DNA from 3 places in the Allobosea sp. GW821-FHT09G06 genome. Region 1 is predicted to be linked to each of the others. Evidence: riboswitches for the same ligand, from Rfam matches in the RefSeq annotation. Region 1 holds a riboswitch; each other region holds the start of a gene.
The links. Region 1 has a riboswitch for cobalamin ahead of AC07NY_RS10965 (CbtB domain-containing protein). Riboswitches for the same ligand answer to the same signal wherever they lie in the genome.

Region 1 (4,605 bases):
CCCCTGCCGTTCGCCTTCGACGACGAGCGCGCGAAAAATGCCGGCGATCTCGCGGCGATAGTCGAGCCGCGTCGCGTCGACGGCCGGGTCGGCGGGCTCGGCGATCATCGACCAGGCGAGGCGGCGATTGGCGAAGGCGCGACGAGCGAAGGCCTCGACCGAGGCGGTCAGGCGCTCAGTGACGGGCGCATCGCTCGCCGCGATCTCGCGCAGCACGGCGAGTTCGCGCGACGACACGGCTGCGACGATCTCCGCCATCAGCTCGGCCTTGGAGGCGAAATAGGAATAGACACTGCCGGTCGAGACACCGCTGGCGGCGGCAACCGCGGCGATCGAGGTCTCGTGGAAGCCGACCTCCGAGACGATGCCGCGCGCGGCGGCGAGGATCGCCTCGCGCTTGCCAGCCTTGCGGGGTTGCCTCGACTGCGGACCGGCCATAGGTGATCTCAAAATTGAATTTGAATTCGGATTCAATTTGAAGAGATGGCTGGCCGCCGTCAAGAGCTGGAACGAGAATGACCGGGTTCGAGCCCAGCAAGCCCTGAGCGAGATCGCCTACAGACCGTTCAGGCGCGCCCCTGCGCCCCTCCCCCGCGGCGCCGCGAGCACTCAGGAAGGCGGCGCGTTGCCGGAATCCGCGGCCCGATCGCGGCCGGCCCAGCGCTCGACCGAATGATCGATGGCGAGCAGGACGAGCCCAAGCACCGTGGCCGATGCCACGATCGCATGATCGCCGAGGCCGGCGGCACAGCCAAGCGCGGCGGTGACCCATATCGCTGCGGCCGTGGTCAGCCCTGTCGGCGTCGAAGCCCCCCGGCGCAGGACAATGACGCCGGCGCCCAGGAAGCCGATCCCGGTCAGCAAGCCCTGAACGACGCGGCTGGCAGCGTCGGCCTCATGCGGCTCGCTGAAGATCGTCGCGGCGGCGGCCGTGCCCAATCCGACCAGCCCGAAGGTGCGAATCCCGGCGGCGCGCTGCTTGTTGGTCCGCTCCCAGCCCACGACGATGCCGGCCGCCATCCCGGCCAGCAGCCTGAGCAGCAGATCCAGCTCTCCCCACAGAAAACCACTCATGGCCCCACCCTCGCAAACGATGATCGAGGGCATGAACGCGCGAGGGCCGTTCGCGTTCGTTCTGCGGCAAAGGACCGGCAGCCGGCGAAGAAAGCTATTAGAACTCGATCCCCTGCTGAGCCTTCACACCCGCTGCGAAATGGTGCTTCACCAGCGTCATCTCGGTGACGAGGTCGGCCGCCTCGATCAATTCCGGCTTGGCATTGCGGCCGGTGACGACGACGTGCAGGTCCGGACGGCGGGCACGTAGAACCTCGACCACCTCGGCGAGCGGCAGATAGTCGTAGCGCAGGGCGATGTTGAGCTCGTCCAGCACCAGCAGGCGAATCTCCGGATCGGCCATCAGCTCCCTAGCTTTGGCAAAGGCGCGCTCGGCAGCGGCGATGTCGCGGGCCTTGTCCTGCGTCTCCCAGGTGAAGCCCTCGCCCATGCTGTGCCACGAGACCTGATCGCCGAAGGCTTCGAGCGCCTTGCGCTCGCCGGTCGACCAGGCGCCCTTGATGAACTGCACCACGCCGATGCGCCAGCCATGGCCGAGCGCCCGAAGGATCAGACCGAAGGCCGCCGTCGACTTGCCCTTGCCGGGGCCGGTATTGACGATCAGAAGCCCTTTCTCGACCGTCTTGGAGGCGACCTCGGCATCCTGCACCGCCTTGCGCTTCTCCATCTTCGCCTTGTGGCGGGCGGCGTCATCAGTATCCGTCATCATTTCACTCGCATCGGCAATCCGGCGACCATGAAGACCACGCTGGCCGCACGCGCCGCAAGCGCCTGATGGAGGCGCCCGGCCTCGTCGCGGAAGCGGCGGGCCAGCGCATTCTCCGGCACGATGCCGAGGCCGACCTCGTTGCCGACCATTACCAGCGGCGCCGAGACGCCCTCGCAGGCGGCGATCAGGGCTTCGCGAGCGGCGGCCGTGTCGTGCTCAGCGAGGATGAGATTGGTCAGCCAAAGCGTCAGGCAATCGACCAGGATCGGGCGCCCTGCCGGCTGGGCCGCGATCGCTTCGGCCAAGTCGAGCGGGGCATCGATCATCTGCCATCCCGCCGGGCGGCGCGCGCGATGCTCGGCGATGCGCTCCCGCATCTCGTCGTCATAGGCCTGAGCGGTGGCGATATAGGCCCAGGGCGCCGGTAGCGCCTCGATCAGCGCCTCGGCATGGCGGCTCTTGCCGGAGCGGGCGCCGCCGAGGACGAGGGTGAGCTGGGGCAACTCCATTCAAAAATCCTCTGCCGTCATGCGCGGGCTTGACCCTAGCACCTCCACCCCAAGGAGGCACCGGAGCCCCTTCCTGCAAGAGATTCCCGGGTCAAGCCCGAGAATGACGCCCTTGCGACGCGCATTGCATTGCACAGCAACACGGCGATGGCTAATGATGATCGGTGACGGTGCCTCCGCGAGGAGGTGAAAAGGGAACGCGGTGCGAGACCGCGGCTGCCCCCGCAACTGTAAGCGGATGTCCTTCGCCATCGGCCACTGGAGCGCCAGCTCCGGGAAGGCGGCAAGGGGCGCGAAGTCCGCGAGCCAGGAGACCTGCCGTCGACCCGCAGAGATCCAACCGGCTGCCGGCGGGGCGGCCACGGAGAACGCTTATGAACACCGCCTCGGTTTCCACACCCACGCTCAGCGTTTCGGAACGCGTCAAGGCGGTCGCCGCCGCGCTCGTGATCGGCGTCGCGCTGATCTACACGACCGGTTTCGCGGCCTCGTCGAACGTGCACAACGCCGCGCACGACACCCGTCACGGCCTCGCCTTTCCCTGCCACTGAGGGAAAGTCATCATGGTCACGCGTGTTCTCACGGTCAGCATCCTGGCCGGGCTTCTGGCCGGCTTGATCGTCGCCGCCCTCCAGCATGTCACCACCACCCCGCTCATCCTCAAGGCCGAGACCTATGAGTCGGCGCTCGCGCTGAAAGCGCCGACGCTGGCCGCCTTCGACGGGGAAGCAAAAATCATCCTCGCGCATGGCCCGGCCGGCGACGCCCCTGGCCACGACCATGCCGAATGGAAGCCGCAGGACGGCCTCCAGCGCACGCTCTTCACCAGCGCAGTGACGATCGCGACCGCGATCGGCTTCGCGGCGCTGCTGCTGGCGGGCATGATCGCGGCCGGCGACAGGATCGATCAGCGCAGCGCGCTCGTCTGGGGCGCTTGCGGCTTCCTCGCGCTCGGGCTTGCGCCTGCGATGGGGCTCGCGCCGGAACTGCCGGGGGCAGCCTCCGCCGCACTGGAGCAGCGCCAGCTCTGGTGGCTCTGGACGGCGATCGCCACCGCGATCGGGCTCTTCCTGTTCCTGCGCTTCGAGCAGCCCTGGCTCAAGCTCGTGGCGATCGTGCTGATCCTGCTCCCGCATGTCGTCGGCGCCCCGCACCCGGCCGCGCCGGAGAGCAAGGTGCCTGCCGAGGTCGCCGCCCATTTCGCGTCGCTCTCGCTCGGCATCCAGGCCGCGCTCTGGCTCGTCACCGCCTTCATGGTCGGCGTGCTCTGGCCCCGGGCGAGCCGCCGGGCCGTCGAAGCCTGAAAGCAAGCCAATGCCCGAGGGCGACCTCACCATCCATGTCTGCACGGCCTGCCGCCGTGCCCGCGCTGATCTCCCGGAAGGCTATGACCAGCCGGGACTGGCGCTGGCCGAGCGGCTCACCGCGCAGCTCGCAGCCAAGGACAGCACGATCCCCGTGCTGCCCGTCGAATGCCTCGCCGTCTGCAAGCGGCCCTGCACCATCGCGCTCAGCGCCGATGGCAAATGGACCTATCTGATCGGCGATCTCGACACCGATACCCATCTCGACGAGATCGTCGGCGCGGCGGAGGCCTATGCCGCCAGCGCCAACGGCATCGTTCCCTGGAAAGAGCGGCCGCAGTCCTTCCGCAAGGGCGTGGTCGCGCGCGTGCCGCCTTTGCCGGCGCGCCAGCAAGGATGACATCATGAACGCTCCGCAGACCGCCTCTCTCGGCAAGGTGCCTTGCACCATCATCACCGGCTTCCTCGGCGCCGGTAAGACGACGCTGGTGCGCCATCTCCTCGAGAATGCGCAGGGCAAGAAGCTCGCGGTGCTCGTCAACGAATTCGGCGATCTCGGCTTCGACGGCGAATTCCTGAAGGGCTGCGGCATCGCCGGCTGCAGCGACGAAGACGTCGTCGAATTGCCGAACGGCTGCATCTGCTGCACCGTTGCCGACGATTTCGTGCCGGCGCTGGAGAAGCTGCTGAACCGGCCGAACCCGCCCGAGCACATCCTGATCGAGACCTCCGGCCTCGCCCTGCCGAAGCCGCTCGTCACCGCCTTCAACTGGCCGGCGATCCGTTCGCGCGTCACGGTCGATGGTGTCATCGCCGTGGTCGACGGCCCGGCCGTGGCCGAGGGCCAGTTCGCCGATGATCCCGAGGCGCTCGCGGCGCAGAAGGCGGCCGACGCCTCCGTCGATCACGACAACCCGCTCGAAGAGGTGTTCGAGGACCAGATCCTCTGCGCCGACCTGATCCTGCTCAACAAGAGCGACCTCGTCGACGAGGCCGGCCGTGCGCGGGT
Region 2 (4,605 bases), on a different contig from region 1:
ATGGATCCGTAGCCCTGGGTCGCGCGACTGGACTAATTAGACGTTTTGAGTCTAGTTAGGATGGTCGCGCGCAGTTTGGATTTTGTCAAGACTGCAGAAGCTGCAATGCCGGACGGAAACGAAGGTTCCAACGTTCTCCCTGCGGAGGATGCCAATGCCCGCACCGACCAGATCGCCGATGCGGCGCTGCGTCTGTTCGCCCGCTACGGCTACAAGCGCAGCTCGATGGACGACATCGCCAAGGAGGCGGGGCTCGCCAAGGCGACGCTCTACCTGCACTTCAAGGGCAAGGACGATGTCTTCCGGGCCATGCTGGACCTGCTCGGGCGACGGGTCGAAGCACGTTGCCGTGAGGTCGTGGCAAGGCAGGGGCCGTTTCCGGAGCGGCTCGCGGCGCTGCTTCAGGCGCATCACGGGCTGGCCTATGCCAGCTTCGGCACCGGCGAGCATCTCGTCGAACTGAAGGCCGTGATGAACACGATCGCGACGCGTGAATTGCAGGCCTTCGAGCGGATCTTCTCGACCTTTGCCCGCGCGTTGCTGATGCAGGCCGAGCAAGGCGGCGAGATCAATCTATCGCGCCTGCCGGCCAGCGCCGACGACTGGACCGCCAGCCTGCTCTTTGCCGCCGCGGGAGCGAAGCTCGGCACGCCACCCAGTGCCGCGGATTACGCGCGCAGGCTGGACGCGATCGCGTCGGTCTTCGCCGCAGCGCTGGCGCGATAAGCGAGAAGAAAGAACGCAACATGCAGGATGACGGCAGGACCGAGCTTCAGCCCCTTACCCCGCTTCGCATCCAGCCGGTCACGCAGGCCGCTTTCGAGCCTTTCGGCTAGATCGTGGAAGCCGGGGAAAGTGGCCGCACCGCGAATAACGGCACCGCGCGCCGGCACGATATCCATGCTCATCCGGCTGCCGAGGTCCGGGCCGGCACCAGACTTGTGACGTCGATCTTCTCGGCCAAGCAGCAGCAGCGGGGCCTCGCGATCGCCATGCTGGAGCGGCATGTGAATTCGATCCAATGGATCGTCCCGCTCGATGGCGCCGGCCATATCGTCATCGTCGCCCGGGACGGCGCGGATGGCCGGCCCGATCTCTCGACACTCGCCGCCTTCTCGTTCTCCGCTTCGCAGGGCGTGATCTATCGCCGCGGGCTCTGGCATCATCCGATCATGGCCATCGGCTCCGATGCGCGTTTCCTCGTCCAGTCCTGGCAGGATGGCACCGAGGCGGATTGCGAGATCATCGCGATCGAGCCCAAGGTGCTCGCTGCGAACGACGTAAGCTGACGAGGGGTTTCAGGTAGCGCGTTGTGCGATGATGGTCCTCGTCGCTGCCGTCCACAGCCTTCGCGCCTGCCGCGCCATCGGTAGCTTGACGCCACAATCTCGCCATCTACGTTAATCCGTGTCGAGGTCTTCGGAGCGATCCGAAGCTAAGAGGGAATCCGGTGACGTGCGCTTGCACGGAACCCGGAGCTGCCCCCGCAACTGTGAGCGGTGAGTTTTCGGCTACCTGAAGTCACTGGCGTCCGCGCCGGGAAGACAGCCTGAAAGCAACGACCCGCAAGCCAGGAGACCTGCCCCGACGCAGTGATGATGTCGCGCGGGCGGGGTGTCCGGCGGAATCGCAGTGCACCGGGCGCCCGCCGCCGGTCTGCCGCGCTTCCTCCCTTTGCCCCGGCCGCGACAGCGAGGGGCTGGACGACCATGATAGAATTGACGGGGTCGAGAGGCGGCCACGCGAGCGGTCGGGCGTGGACTACGCCCGGAGCGCCTGCGCCAGGTATGAGTTATTGCAATGTTATAACGTTGCGATAAGAGGCAGGTATGAACTCTGTCTCCGCTTCTGTGCCTGCGTCCTCTGCGGCGCCCCTGGATCCGCTTGCGCTTTACGCCAGTGCTATCGACTCTTCCGATTATGTCGCGCGTGTCGCGCCGCTCATCCGCCAGCTCGCGCCCGGGATCGACGATCTGATCGACATCGGTGCCGGGGGAGGGCAGCTGGGCGCGGCGCTGCGCCGGCCCGGCGCGCGCTGGACGGCCATCGAACCGTCTCCGACGATGCAGGCCCGGCTCGCCGCCCTGCCGCAGCCGCCGGTCATCATCCCGCATGGCTGGGACGACGTTGCGGTCGATTGCGAAGCCGCCGCTACCGTCCTGGCCGCCACCATGCCGGGCTATTTCACGGATGCCCCCGGCTTCCTGGCACGCTGCCGGCAGTGGGCTACCCGTCAGATCGTCTGGATCGTCGCCGCACAGAAGGCACCCAAGGGGCTGATCCTTTCGGCTTGCCTGCCGCGCGAATGGCACCGCGAGGACGAGACACCCGGCATCGATCTGGTGCTGGCGCAGCTCGGCAACGACCTGCCCGATCGCGTGGATGCGGTCGACTGGACCTTCTCACTGGTGCTGCCGGACCTGCCGGCCTTCGCCGCCTTCCAGGCCGATCGGTTGAGCTGGTCGCCCAACGATCCGCGCCGGCCGCAGCTTTTCGACCATCTCCACAAGCAGGCCGTGCCCGTGCCGGGCGGCTTTCGCCTCTCCTGCCATCGCCGCTCGGCCATCCTCGTCTGGAACCTGTCATGATCCGCCTGAATTCCCGCAAAGCCTGCCTGCTTGCCGCGACCTGCCTGACGGCGATCGGGACCGTGCCCGCCTTCGCCCAGACCGAAATCAAGCTCGACGAGCTCGTCGTCACGGCGACGGGCCGCCCCGAGCCGCGCAGCAGCATTCCCGGAACGGTCCAGGTCATCGATGCCGCGCAGATCGAGCGGGCCCGCGCGCAATCGATCACCGACCTGCTCGCGGAGAACGCCGTCGGTTTCTTCAGCCAATGGACGCCCGGGCAGACCTCGATCAACATCCGCGGCGGCGCCAGCGACGGTCAGGGCAAGGATTTCCGCAGCCAGGTGCTGGTGCTGATGAACGGCCGTCGCGCCGGCACGGCCAACCTGTCCAAGCTCTCCGCCGCCGATGTCGAGCGCATCGAGATCATCCGCGGACCGTCCTCGGTCGTCTATGGCAGCCAGAATATCGGCGGCGTCATCAATATCATCCTCAAGACCGGCCGCACCGCTCCGGGCACGATGATCGAAGGGGCAGGAGGCTCCTGGGGGCTGCTGCAGGGCAAGGCCCAGACCGGCGGTCTCTATGACAGCATCGACTATTACGCCGGGATCTCGGGCGGCACGCGCGACGACTACCGGTCCGGCCGCGGCGGCACGACCATGGCCAATACCGGCTGGAAGCGCCTCGGCATCGCTGGCGCGCTGGGCTTGCAGATTAATCCCGACCACCGCATCGAGACGACGCTGCGGACCGACGGCATCTACGATGTCGGCTTCCGTGGTTCCGGCGCCAACACGGTCAGCCAGGAAGACCGCTACAACAACTCCGTCGACATCACCTATCGCGGCCAACTCCCCGGCGGACAGTATCGCTGGATGCTGCAAGGCTATGCCGTGCAGGACGTCGACAATTTCCGCTGGGCTTCGCCGGTCATCCGGGGCGGCACCGGCCTGCCGGCAGCCGGCACGTCAGCCGATTACAACCGCCGCGAATTGAACATCGTCGGAACCCGCTTCCAGCCGAGCATGACGCTCTGGGCCGGCAACGACCTGCTCGCCGGCTGGGACTGGGAGCGCAGCACATTGCGCTCGATCCGCGACCGCATCGGCGTTCCCGGCAATCCGCTAACCCCCGTCTCGCCGCAGGACAACAACCAGTCCGAGACGGTCAACGCGCTCTATGTCGAGGATTCCCAGAAGCTCTTCGACGATCGCGTCACCCTGCGCGCCGGCGTGCGCCGGACCTTCGGCACGACCAGCTTCGAATACACGCCGAACCTCGCCGGCCAGCGCCCGCGCGAGGTCGACTATCAGGCGACGACATATTCCACCGGCGCGACCTTCAAGGCGACCGACCGGCTGACCTTCCGCGTCGGCTATGCGACCGGCTTCCGCGCCCCGACGGCGACGGAGCTCGCCGCCGATTTCAACACGCTCGGCGGCGGGCGCATCTTCGGCAATCCCTCGCTCAAGCCGGAGACAAGCGAGCAGGTCGAGGCCGGCGCAGCCTATGCCGGCGACGGCTGGCGCGCGGATTTCGCGATCTTCCAGAACGTCATTTCCGACCGCATCGTCACCCGCGCCCGGACCAATGTCGCCAATACCTCCGACTATGCGAACAATGCCGGAGACGTCGTCGTGCGCGGCGTCGAATTGCAGCTCGATGCCGACCTCCTCAAGCTGGCCGGATACGACAACACCGCCTGGCGCTGGTCGGTGTTCGGCAACGGCTCCTGGAATTTCGACATGGAGGACAAGGGCGCGGCGGCGACGGCCAACAGCCGCAAGCCGGAGCGCATGTACCAGTATCAGGCGGCGATCGGCACGCGCTTCGGCCAGAGCGGCGTGCGCTATCCGTGGTCGGTGCAGGTCTCGGGCGTGCTCTATGGACCGATGTGGTACAACACCGAGGAAAACCTGCTCATCCCCTTCGCCGAGCCCAACCGCGACTGGATCCACCGCAAGAACCCGTTCTGGGTCTGGAACCTGCGCGGCGAGGTGGAGGTGAGCAAGGGCGTGAAGCTCTTCGCCCTGGT
Region 3 (4,605 bases), 250 kb from region 1:
GCCGCAATCCGGATTGATCCAGAGCTGGTCGTCCTTCAGCCGCTGGCGTGCGAGCTTCAGGAGTTCGGTCATCTCGGCGACATCCGGCACGCGCGGCGAGTGGATGTCGTAGACGCCCGGGCCGATCTCGTTCGGGTACTTGTAGCCGACGAAGGCGTCGAGCAGCTCCATCTTCGAGCGCGAGGTCTCGATCGAGATCACGTCGGCATCCATCGCCGCGATGGCGTCGATGATCTGGTTGAACTCCGAGTAGCACATATGGGTATGGACCTGCGTTTCGTCGGCGACGCCCGACGCGCAGATGCGGAAGCTCTCCACCGCCCAGCCGAGGTAGTGCTTCCAGTCGCTCTTGCGGAGTGGCAGACCCTCGCGCAACGCCGCCTCGTCGATCTGGATCATCGCCGCACCGGCCTTCTCCAGGTCGAGCACCTCGTCGCGGATCGCCAGCGCGATCTGCTTCGACGCCTCGCTGCGCGGCAGGTCGTCGCGCACGAAGGACCAGTTCAGGATCGTGACCGGGCCGGTCAGCATCGCCTTCATCGGCCGCTGCGTCAGCGACTGGGCATAGCGCCACCACTCGACCGTCATCGGCTTCGGCCGCGAAACGTCGCCGAACAGGATCGGCGGACGCACGCAGCGCGAGCCGTAGCTCTGCACCCAGCCGCCGCGCGTGAAGGCGAAGCCGGCGAGCTGCTCGCCGAAATACTGCACCATGTCGTTGCGCTCGAACTCGCCATGGACGAGCACGTCGAGGCCGATCTCCTCCTGCCAGCGCACGGCGCGAGCGGTCTCCTCGCGCAGGAACTGCTCGTATTCGGCATGGCCGAGCTGACCCTTGTCATGGGCGGCGCGGGCCTTGCGGACCTCCGGCGTCTGCGGGAAGGAACCGATCGTGGTTGTCGGGAAGGCGGGCAGGTTGAAGCGGGCGCGCTGGAGCTTGGCGCGGTCCGCGAAACCGCTCTTGCGGCGAGCGAAGGCCTCCGTGACCGCAGCCATGCGCGCTGCGACGGCCTTGTCGTTGACCTTCGGCGAGGCCCTGCGTGCGGCCGCTGCCGTGGTCGAGGCGGCCAGCCTGTCCTTGACGGTGCCGCGCCCGCCGCCAAGCGAGCGGCCGAGCGTGGAGAGTTCGCCCATCTTCTGTACGGCGAAGGCAAGCCAGTTCTTCACCTCCGGATCGAGACTGGTTTCGAGTTCCAGATCGATCGGGCAGTGCAGCATGGAGCAGGACGGTGCGACCTGGACATGGTCGGTGCCGCGCCTGGCCGCGACCGGCTCGATCTTTGCGAGGACCGCCTCCAGATCGGTCTTCCAGATGTTGCGGCCGTCGACCACGCCGAGCGAGAGCACCAGGCCTTGCGGCGCTTTAGCCAGAACCGCATCGAGCTGCTCGGGCGCGCGGACGAGATCGAGATGCAGGCCTGCGACCGGCAGGGATACCGCCGTGTCGAGATTGTCGCCCAGTGCTCCGAAATAGGTGGTGAGCATCACCTTGAGCTGCGGCAGGGCGTGCGCGATCGTCGCATAGGTCCGATGCAGCGCGGTGCGGGCGGCCTCATCGAGATCGAGCACGAGGCAGGGCTCGTCGATCTGCACCCATTCCGCGCCATTCGCCGAGAGACGGCGCAGCACATCGACATAGACCGGCAGCAATTCGCCCAGCAGCGACAGCGGATCGAAGGACGTGTCCTTGGACTTGCCGAGCTTCAGGAACGTCACCGGGCCGAGCAGGACAGGACGCGTCTCGTAGCCGAGCGCCTTTGCCTCGCGATACTCCTCCACCGGCTTCAGCGAGGCGAGCTCGAAGCTCTGCCCCGGTGCGAACTCCGGCACCATGTAGTGGTAGTTGGTGTCGAACCACTTGGTCATTTCCTGCGCCGGGACGCCATGGGCATGATCGTGGTTGTGATGGGCATGGCCGCAGGACGTATGCGGCTCGGCTTCGCCCTGCGAGCCGCGAGCCATGGCGAAATAGGTGCCAAGCGGCACCGGCCCACCCTTCCAGCCATAGATGTCCGGGATCGCACCGACCATGACGCTGGTGTCGAGCACCTGGTCGTAGAAGGAGAAGTCGTTCGACGGGATCACGCTGATCCCTTGCGCCTTCTGGCGCGCCCAATTGGCCGCGCGCAGGCCCGCAGCGGCCTCGACGAGCGATCTTTCGTCGGATTTTCCGGCCCAGAAGCTTTCGAGCGCGGTCTTGAGTTCGCGGCGCGGACCGATGCGCGGCGTGCCGAGTGCAGCGACAGGTACTGATTGAGACATAGGCTTAACCCCGACTAGTTGGGGGCAAAGGCCAAAGCGGACGCGGGACGAGGACCGTCCGGACGCAAGAATCCGGGCGGGGCCGCCAAGCGCACCACCGGGACACCCCGCCCGAGGACGTTCATGTTGTCGGGGCAGGTCTCCTGGCTCGCGGGTCGTCGCTCTTGCCCGTCTTCCCAAGGCCTCGCGGCCTCAGTGACATGGGTGGGCAGAAAGCTCGCCGCTGACAGTTGCGGGGGCAGCGCCGGTCTCTCACCGGCTTCCCTCTTAGCTCCGATACGGCAAGCCGCACCGAAGAACCTCGACGCCGCATCATGGGCCGCCATTCGCGGGTCGTCAACAAGAGATATAAAGACATATTTATGTCTTCATGTCGGGCATGCGCTCGGGCGTTGCCGCCGAGATGTCCTCGCTTTCCACATGCGGTTGAGGAAGAGCATACGACCGATTGACATCGGAGCGGAGAGTAACGCTAGATGTAGTTGTCGATGGTCTCTCGAATCGCAAGATCGAGAGCTAAGAGGGAAGCCGGTGAGAGACCGGCGCTGCCCCCGCAACTGTCAGCGGTAAGTTCTTAGTCCAGCGTTGTCACTGAGGCTGCAAGGCCTTGGGAAGACGGACGAGAGCGGTGACCCGCGAGCCAGGAGACCTGCCGCGACCTTTGTTTACGTCCTCGGGCGGGGTGTCCCGGTGGTGCGCTTGGCAGGTCGCGGCATCGTATCGTCGCGCGCCTTCTCGACGCGACCGCTCGGCCTTTGCCCCCAACATCTTGGGGTTGATGCCGATGTCTCTTTCTCTTGAAGCCGAACGGCCTTCACTGGCCCCGCTGGGTGCCGAACCTGCTGCATCGCCGCGCGCCGCAGCGGCGGAGCCCGGCTACCAGCTCATCCGCCGCAACGGCGCGGTGACGCCCTTCGACCCCTCAAAGATCGCGGTCGCCCTGACCAAGGCTTTCCTGGCGGTCGAGGGCGCGAGCGCCGCCGCGTCCCGCCGCATCCATGATGTCGTCGCCGACCTGACCGAACAGGTCGTCTCCGGCCTGTCTCGCCGCGCCGCGACCGGCCGCACCTTCCATATCGAGGACGTGCAGGATCAGGTCGAGCTCGCGCTGATGCGCGGCGAGCATCACAAGGTCGCCCGTGCCTATGTCCTCTATCGCGCCGAACGGGCGCAGGAGCGGGCCAGGGCGCAGGCCGGGTCCGCGCCGGCCGCAGCCGCGCCGTCGCTGCAGATGAAGCTCACTGACGGCACGCTCGTTCCGCTCGACGCCGCCCGCCTCGACAAGGTCGTGCGCGAGGCTTGTGCCGGGCTCGACGGCGTCGCGGCCGAGCCGATCCTGATGGAGACCCGCCGCAACCTCTATGACGGCATTTCGCTCGACGAATTGGCACTGGCGCCGATCCTCGCTGCGCGGACGCTGATCGAGAGCGAGCCGAACTACGCCAAGGTCTCGGCCCGCCTCCTGCTCGACAAGCTGCGGCGCGAGGCGCTGAGCTTCGTCCATGGCCATGCCGAACAGGCGACGCAGGAAGAGATGGCCGCCGGCTACGGCGACTACTTCACCGCCTATCTCAAGACCGGCATCGAGAATGAATTGATCGACACCGAGCTAGGCCGCTTCGACATTGCCCGCATCGCGGCGGCGCTGAAGCCCGAGCGCGATCTCCAGTTCGACTATCTCGGCTTCCAGACGCTTTACGACCGCTATTTCCTGCATGTCCGGGGCAACCGCTTCGAGCTGCCGCAGGCCTTCTTCATGCGCGTCGCCATGGGCCTCGCCATCCGCGAGATCGACCGCGAGGGCAGGGCGATCGCGTTCTACGACCTGCTCTCCTCCTTCGACTTCATGGCCTCGACCCCGACCCTGTTCAACTCCGGCACGCTGCGCCCGCAGCTCTCGTCCTGCTTCCTGACCACGGTCGCCGACGATCTCGACGGCATCTTCAAGGCGGTGAAGGACAACGCGCTGCTCGCCAAGTACTCGGGCGGCCTCGGCAATGACTGGACGCCGGTGCGCGGTCTCGGCGCGCATATCAAGGGAACGAATGGCGAGAGCCAGGGCGTGGTGCCCTTCCTGAAGGTCGCCAACGACACGGCCATCGCCGTCAACCAGGGCGGCAAGCGTAAGGGCGCGGTCTGCGCCTATCTCGAAACCTGGCATGTCGACATCGAGGAGTTCCTCGATCTCCGCAAGAACACCGGCGACGACCGCCGTCGTACCCATGACATGAACACGGCGAATTGGATTCCCGACCTGTTCATGCAGCGCGTCGAGGCCGGCGGCGACTGGACGCTGTTCTCGCCCGACGAGGTGCCGAACCTGCACGATCTCTATGGCAAGCC

Region 2: linked by a shared signal. The riboswitch ahead of AC07NY_RS01870 (hypothetical protein) and the one ahead of AC07NY_RS10965 (CbtB domain-containing protein) in region 1 are both predicted to bind cobalamin.
Region 3: linked by a shared signal. The riboswitch ahead of metE (5-methyltetrahydropteroyltriglutamate--homocysteine S-methyltransferase) and the one ahead of AC07NY_RS10965 (CbtB domain-containing protein) in region 1 are both predicted to bind cobalamin.

Annotation. Positions count from the first base shown of each region.
Region 1 is NZ_JBWKOI010000002.1:156,392-160,996, reverse strand. Features, by position in the region: gene AC07NY_RS10985 (TetR/AcrR family transcriptional regulator) at 1-438, opposite strand, end outside; gene AC07NY_RS10980 (MgtC/SapB family protein) at 610-1,074, opposite strand; gene cobO (cob(I)yrinic acid a,c-diamide adenosyltransferase) at 1,172-1,780, opposite strand; gene cobU (bifunctional adenosylcobinamide kinase/adenosylcobinamide-phosphate guanylyltransferase) at 1,780-2,292, opposite strand; cobalamin riboswitch at 2,444-2,629, shown strand; gene AC07NY_RS10965 (CbtB domain-containing protein) at 2,667-2,843, shown strand; gene AC07NY_RS10960 (CbtA family protein) at 2,856-3,596, shown strand; gene AC07NY_RS10955 (DUF1636 family protein) at 3,607-3,996, shown strand; gene cobW (cobalamin biosynthesis protein CobW) at 4,001-4,605, shown strand, end outside.
Region 2 is NZ_JBWKOI010000001.1:391,236-395,840, forward strand. Features, by position in the region: gene AC07NY_RS01855 (TetR/AcrR family transcriptional regulator) at 106-726, shown strand; gene AC07NY_RS01860 (hypothetical protein) at 669-1,007, opposite strand; gene AC07NY_RS01865 (ureidoglycolate lyase) at 897-1,289, shown strand; cobalamin riboswitch at 1,397-1,601, shown strand; gene AC07NY_RS01870 (hypothetical protein) at 1,830-2,588, shown strand; gene AC07NY_RS01875 (TonB-dependent receptor) at 2,585-4,605, shown strand, end outside.
Region 3 is NZ_JBWKOI010000002.1:409,249-413,853, forward strand. Features, by position in the region: gene metE (5-methyltetrahydropteroyltriglutamate--homocysteine S-methyltransferase) at 1-2,262, opposite strand, end outside; cobalamin riboswitch at 2,379-2,581, opposite strand; cobalamin riboswitch at 2,734-2,933, shown strand; gene AC07NY_RS12060 (ribonucleoside-diphosphate reductase subunit alpha) at 3,047-4,605, shown strand, end outside.